One region of the Synechococcus sp. WH 7805 genome, then DNA from elsewhere that is predicted to be linked to it. Evidence: predicted binding sites of a transcription regulator. Region 1 holds the regulator's gene; the other holds the start of a gene.

Evidence for each region. Region 1 encodes HrcA, which represses chaperone genes, less so after heat shock. Its sites were predicted from a motif close to TTAGCACTCNNNNNNNNNGAGTGCTAA; they were not measured.
Region 2: the regulator HrcA is predicted to act here: its motif matches at 1,771-1,797, upstream of groES (co-chaperone GroES).

What each region holds. Positions count from the first base shown of each region.
Region 1 covers NZ_CH724168.1:2,010,750-2,014,166, reverse strand. Annotated here, with positions in the region: gene WH7805_RS10160 (DUF3352 domain-containing protein) at 1-547, opposite strand, end outside; gene WH7805_RS10155 (rhodanese-like domain-containing protein) at 585-935, shown strand; gene hrcA (heat-inducible transcriptional repressor HrcA) at 1,030-2,022, shown strand; gene trpB (tryptophan synthase subunit beta) at 2,044-3,294, opposite strand; gene WH7805_RS10140 (class I SAM-dependent methyltransferase) at 3,333-3,417, opposite strand, start outside.
Region 2 covers NZ_CH724168.1:2,312,351-2,315,767, forward strand. Annotated here, with positions in the region: gene atpC (ATP synthase F1 subunit epsilon) at 1-86, opposite strand, end outside; gene atpD (F0F1 ATP synthase subunit beta) at 169-1,632, opposite strand; gene groES (co-chaperone GroES) at 1,850-2,161, shown strand; gene groL (chaperonin GroEL) at 2,250-3,417, shown strand, end outside.

The sequences.
Region 1 (3,417 bases):
GATAACGGGTGATCTGCAAGTCAGTCCCAGCCAGGCTGCGTGTTTGCCAAAAACGCTGCAAAAAGCGTCGAGCTCCGTCGTCGTCCTGACTGGACAGGGCCAGAACCCAGCCCAAACCGCCCTGATCGTCAGCGTTGGAGCTGCTTTGATCCAACACGGCAAAACTGACCTGTGGGCCGATCCAGTTCACCAGTTCGTCATTGAAATTCAGCCCGGCCAAAGCGAAGGCACCATCGCGGAGCTGGCGTGTGCTTTCGCTCGCGGCCTCTCTCTGACGCACCGGAGCGACGGCTCGGGCATAGGCCGGGATGCGAGACGGATCCACCAGCCAATTCAGGGTGAGTTCAGCATCACGAGGCATGAATCGAGCCGCCCGGTTGAGCTCCAGCGGTCGATCAACGATCCGTAGCGGACTCTGTTGTGCCATCACCCACCACACCCCAAAGGCCAGGGTGAGGAGCACCATGGCCGATGCAACCAGAGCGAGCAGGAACGAACGCCCTTTCATGGACTGGCGGTGGAGGACATCACTGTCATCTTCATGCATCCAGGGTTCATGGCCAGCCCGGAGCCAGACTGATGGGATGAATCAACGCACCCCTCAACCCCTGAAAGCCACTGAGCTAGAGGCCTGGCTGCAAAAGAAGCCTGAGTTGTCTTTGGTCGACGTTCGTGAACATCGAGAACTAGCGATCGCCGCATTTCCTTATCCAGTGGAACATCTGCCTTTAAGCGCAGCGGAGCAGTGGATGGATGAGATCGACCAGCGACTGCCGGCTTCTCGGACCGTGGTTGTGATCTGCCATGCAGGGGTGCGCAGCTGGAACTTCGGATGCTGGCTCCTGGAACGAAATCCCTCGCAGGACGTTTGGAATCTGGAGGGCGGCATTGACGCCTGGAGTCTTGCTGTGGATTCAACTGTGCCCCGCTACTGAGGGTGATCCCGCCATGAAGCCCACATCGGATTCATGGTGGTCACGTTCGAAACCAGAGAATCATTCGTACGATCAATCCACCTCAACAGTTGCTGTGGAGCTCCTGCCCCAACGCCAACAGGACGTGCTTCAGGCCACGGTCCATCACTACGTGGACACGATTGAACCAGTGGGGAGCAAAACCCTTGTCCAGCGTTTTGGGCTCCAGGCAAGCTCAGCCACAGTGCGTTCCGCGATGGGAGCCCTTGAGCAAAAAGGGTTGCTGGTGCAGCCCCATCCATCGGCCGGTCGGATTCCCAGCGCGAAGGGATACCGACACTACGTGGACTGCTTGCTGCCGAAGCCTGGAGCCGCCGTTCACCATCTCGAACAGGAACTCACCCAACTGAGCTTGCGCTGGGCTGCACTCGACGATCTGCTGCAGCAGCTAGCAAGACGTCTGACCGATTTCACGGGGCTCATGAGCCTGATCACCGTGCCGCAACCGACAGAACGGCGACTGCATGCGATCCGCCTGGTCCGAACAGAGGAGAGGCTTTTGGTCATGTTGGTGGCTGATTCCAGCCAGACCCATCACCTGAATTTGCGCTTACCCCACGGCAGTGCCCATCAGGTGGCAGCCCTCGAACGTTGGACCGATGACCAACTACGTCGATCCGGACAGCTCGGCTGGGAGTCCCTGCCCCAGCAGCTGCAAACCTGTGGTCAGGCGCTGAGGGAAGCCCTAGAGCACAAGGATCCCTTTATTGGTCCTAGCGAGCAGGGCGCTCACGTTCACGGCGTCTCCAGGCTGGTGGCGCAGCCAGAGTTCAGCGACAGCGCCAAGGTGCGCCCCCTCCTGGATCTGATGGATTGCAATCCAGCCGCCTTCATCCCGAGTGATCCCTCCCGTGATGACTGTGTCTGGATCGGTGGGGAGCATCCCCACACGGCCCTGAGCGACTGTTCCGTGATTCAATCCAGCTATCGCAGCGGAGGAGGTGGTGTCGGGCAGGTTGCGCTGGTGGGCCCGATGCGCATGGCTTACGCCACGGCACGTGCTGCCGTTCAATCTGTAGCGAAACACCTCAACAATCTTCTGAGCTGATTGAACAATCTCAGAGCTGAATCAGAGAGCGTCTCCGAGGCGTTCAGCCACGGTGTTGACGTCCTTGTCGCCGCGTCCTGAGCAATTGAGAACCACTTCGGTCCCCGCAGGGAGTGTGGGGCAGAGAGTTTCCAGCCAGGCGAAGGCATGGGCCGTTTCCAGAGCAGGGATGATGCCTTCCAATCGACTCACGAGCTGAAGGGCATCCAGCGCCTCCGCATCGGTGACGGCTCCATATTCCGCCCGTCCAATCTCGCGCAGGTAACTGTGCTCAGGGCCGACACCCGGGTAATCAAGACCGGCACTGATGGAATGGGCTTCCTGTACCTGACCGTCCTGGTCTTGCAAGAGAAGACTCATCGCCCCGTGCAGCACACCAACCCGACCTTCCGTAATGGTGGCTGCGTGGCGGCCGGTGGCCACGCCGTCACCTGCGGCTTCCACACCGATCAACCGCACATCCGTGCATTCAACGAAGGGATGGAACAGACCCATCGCATTCGATCCTCCGCCGACGCAGGCCATCAGCACATCAGGAAGCCGTCCGAACGCTTCCCGGCACTGCTGCCGCGTTTCCTGACCGATCACAGCGTGAAAGTCGCGTACCAGCATCGGATAGGGATGAGGACCTGCCACTGACCCAAGGATGTAATGGGTGGACTCCACGTTGGTGACCCAGTCGCGGATCGCCTCACTGGTGGCGTCTTTGAGGGTGGCCGTCCCTGCGGTGACTGGCTGCACGGTGGCCCCCAACAGGCGCATCCTGAACACATTCAGGGCCTGGCGGCGCATATCTTCAGCACCCATGTACACCACACAGTCCAGGCCGAAACGGGCGCAGACCGTGGCGGTAGCCACACCATGCTGACCGGCACCGGTTTCAGCAATGATCCGCTTCTTACCCATGCGCAGAGCGAGGAGAGCCTGACCCAGGGCGTTGTTGATCTTGTGGGCGCCGGTGTGATTCAGGTCTTCACGCTTGAGCCAGATGCGCGGACCACCATCAGCACGGCGGTAGTGCTCGGTCAGACGCTCCGCCTCATAAAGCGGTGTTGCCCGACCGACATAGCTCTTCAGCAGCCGATTGAGCTCCGAGGTGAATGCAGGATCCTTCCAAGCCTCAGCGGCCGCCTGTTCCAGCTCGGCCAGAGCGGGCATCAGTGTTTCAGGCACATACTGACCGCCGTAGCGCCCGAAGCGACCCTCGCGAGCAGGACGGGAGCTGACGGCGAGGTCAGCAGCAGAGGGTTTTGGCGGCAGGGTGCTGGTCACGAAGCAACGGACCGCGCACGCGACCCTTGAGCGATACCTCAGCGTAAGCAGGCGATCACGCGATGCCGTGGATCACAGGCTTTGATCCGCAGATTTCTGAAGCCGACGGATTGCAGAGCGTCG
Region 2 (3,417 bases), 300 kb from region 1:
CCGGTGGTGCTTGGCAGAATCACCTCATCAGCTGAACCGTCGAACACACTCTGGTCGGGTGCCAGCACGCGGAGGGTGAGGGACATGGAAAAGGAGAACTTGGGGGCGGGGCGTTAGATCTGGATCAAGGGTTCGGGGACCTTTAGCGAGTGCTGGTCCCCGAATTCCTCACTTGGCTTCAGCCGCGATCTTCTCGGCCTTTGCTTTGACCTGGTCGATGTTGCCGACGAGGTAGAAGGCCTGTTCAGGGAGGTGGTCGAGATCACCAGCCAGGATCTGGTTGAAACCGGAAATGGTTTCTTCCAGTTTCACGTAGACACCAGGCATGCCGGTGAAGATCTCAGCCACGAAGAAAGGCTGTGAAAGGAATTTCTCAATCTTGCGGGCACGATCCACAATGCGACGGTCGTCTTCTGAGAGCTCATCGAGACCCAGGATGGCGATGATGTCTTGAAGCTCCTTGTAACGCTGCAGGGTGGACTGCACGGCGCGAGCTGTCTTGTAGTGGTCTTCGCCCACAACGGCGGGCTGAAGCATGGTGCTGGTGGAATCGAGAGGATCCACAGCGGGATAGATGCCCTTGGAGGCCAGACCGCGACTCAACACCGTGGTGGCGTCGAGGTGAGCAAACGTGGTGGCAGGTGCTGGGTCGGTCAGGTCGTCAGCGGGCACATAAACCGCTTGAATCGACGTGATGGAGCCTTCGAGGGTGGACGTGATGCGCTCCTGAAGTTCACCCACATCGGTGCCAAGGGTGGGCTGGTAACCCACAGCTGACGGCATGCGGCCCAGCAGCGCGGACACTTCAGAGCCGGCCTGGACAAAGCGGAAGATGTTGTCCACGAACAGCAGCACGTCCTGCTTGTTTACGTCGCGGAAATGCTCAGCCATGGTCAGAGCAGAGAGACCCACGCGCATGCGTGCACCGGGGGGCTCGTTCATCTGGCCGTAGCAGAGAGCCACTTTCGACTTGGACAGGTCTTCGGCATTAATCACGCCGGAGTCCTTGAATTCCTCATAAAGGTCGTTTCCTTCACGGGTGCGCTCACCCACACCGCCAAAAACAGAAACACCACCGTGCTCTTTGGCGATGTTGTTGATGAGCTCCTGAATCAGAACGGTCTTACCCACGCCGGCACCACCGAAGAGGCCAACTTTTCCACCCTGGCGATAGGGAGCCAGGAGGTCGATCACCTTGATGCCGGTTTCGAAAACCTTGGGCTTGGTTTCCAGCTCGGTGAGCTTGGGGGCTGAACGGTGGATCGGTGCTGTCGCAGAGGCGTTCACAGGGCCCTGTTCGTCAACGGGCTCGCCCAAGACATTGAAGATGCGTCCGAGGGTGGCTTCACCCACTGGAACGCTGATCGGTGCGCCTGTATCAAGAGCTTCCATGCCACGGACCAGGCCGTCGGTGCCGCTCATCGCCACAGCACGAACACGGTGATCACCCAGCAGCTGCTGCACTTCTGCGGTGAGGGCTACTGGTTGACCTGCTGTATTGGTTCCTTCAATGCGGAGCGCGTTGAGAATCTTGGGCAGCTTGCCGGCAGGAAATTCCACGTCCAGAACCGGGCCAATGACTTGGCGAACAACGCCATTGGTACCTGCGGAGGCGGGAGCAGCAGCGGCCATAGGAAAGGAGGTGTGTGAGGGACGCGACGTGCGCACCCTTCTCGAGCGGCGCAACGATACCACCGCAATGAGCGGGATCGAAGGGTTCGGTCACCCGCACACTCAATTCGTGGTCTGAGGGAGACAAGCGCGCATAGGTTGGCAGTCGGTGACCTTGAGTGCCAGCTCGGGTCGCTTTCGCGCTTCGGCGCCCTGTCCCTGCTCCCGCAAGTCCCCCATGGCAGCTGTTTCTCTCAGCGTCTCCACCGTCAAGCCTCTCGGCGATCGTGTGTTCGTCAAGGTCTCCGAATCAGAGGAGAAGACCGCTGGTGGCATCCTTCTCCCTGACACCGCCAAGGAAAAGCCCCAAGTGGGTGAGGTGGTTCAGGTTGGCCCCGGCAAACCCAACGATGACGGCTCCCGTCAAGCTCCTGAAGTCGGCGTCGGCGACAAAGTTCTCTACAGCAAGTACGCCGGAACCGACATCAAACTCGGCAGTGACGAGTATGTGCTCCTGTCCGAGAAGGACATCCTGGCTGTCGTCAACTGAGACAGCGCCGAATGGAATCGCCTTCAGCCCTTGAAGCTGCGATCCAGACAAGCTGATCATCACTCCAACTCTTTAAACATCGCCTCCCATGGCTAAGCGCATCATCTACAACGAGAACGCACGCCGCGCTCTCGAGAAAGGCATCGACATCCTGGCTGAATCCGTTGCCGTCACCCTCGGCCCTAAAGGTCGCAACGTGGTGTTGGAAAAGAAGTTCGGCGCCCCTCAGATCATCAATGACGGTGTCACCATCGCCAAAGAGATCGAGCTCGAGGATCACATCGAGAACACAGGTGTTGCTCTGATCCGTCAGGCCGCCTCCAAAACGAACGACGCTGCCGGTGACGGCACCACCACCGCCACTGTCCTGGCCCACGCCATGGTGAAGGCCGGTTTGCGCAATGTGGCTGCTGGCGCTAATGCCATCACGCTGAAGAAAGGCATCGATAAGGCCTCCGATTTCCTCGTGGCCGAGATCAAAAACAAGGCCAACCCGATCAGCGACAGCAACGCCATCGCTCAGGTGGGCACCATCTCCGCTGGTAACGATGAGGAAGTGGGTCGGATGATCGCCGACGCCATGGACAAGGTCGGTAAGGAAGGCGTGATCTCCCTGGAGGAGGGCAAGTCGATGACCACCGAACTGGAGGTCACCGAGGGCATGCGTTTCGACAAGGGTTATATCTCTCCCTACTTCGCCACCGACACCGAGCGCATGGAAGCGGTGCTGGATGAGCCCTACATCCTGCTCACCGATAAGAAGATCGGCCTGGTGCAGGATCTTGTTCCGGTGCTGGAACAGATTGCCCGCACTGGCAAGCCTCTGCTGATCATTGCTGAGGACATCGAGAAGGAAGCTCTGGCCACCCTGGTGGTGAACCGTCTTCGTGGTGTGCTGAACGTGGCTGCCGTGAAGGCTCCTGGCTTCGGTGACCGCCGTAAGGCCATGCTCGAAGACATGGCTGTGTTGACCAACGGTCAGCTGATTACTGAGGACGCCGGCCTCAAGCTCGAGAACGCCAAGATCGAGATGCTGGGCACTGCCCGCCGCGTGACGATCAACAAGGACACCACCACGATCGTTGCTGAGGGCAATGAAGTGGCCGTGAAGGCCCGCTGCGAGCAGATCAAGAAGCAGATGGACGAAACCGAGTCCACCTATGACAAGGAGAAGCTGCAGGAGCGTCTGGCCAAGCTGGCTGGCGGTGTCGCCGTGGTGAAGGTGGGTGCAGCCACCGAAACTGAGATGAAGGACA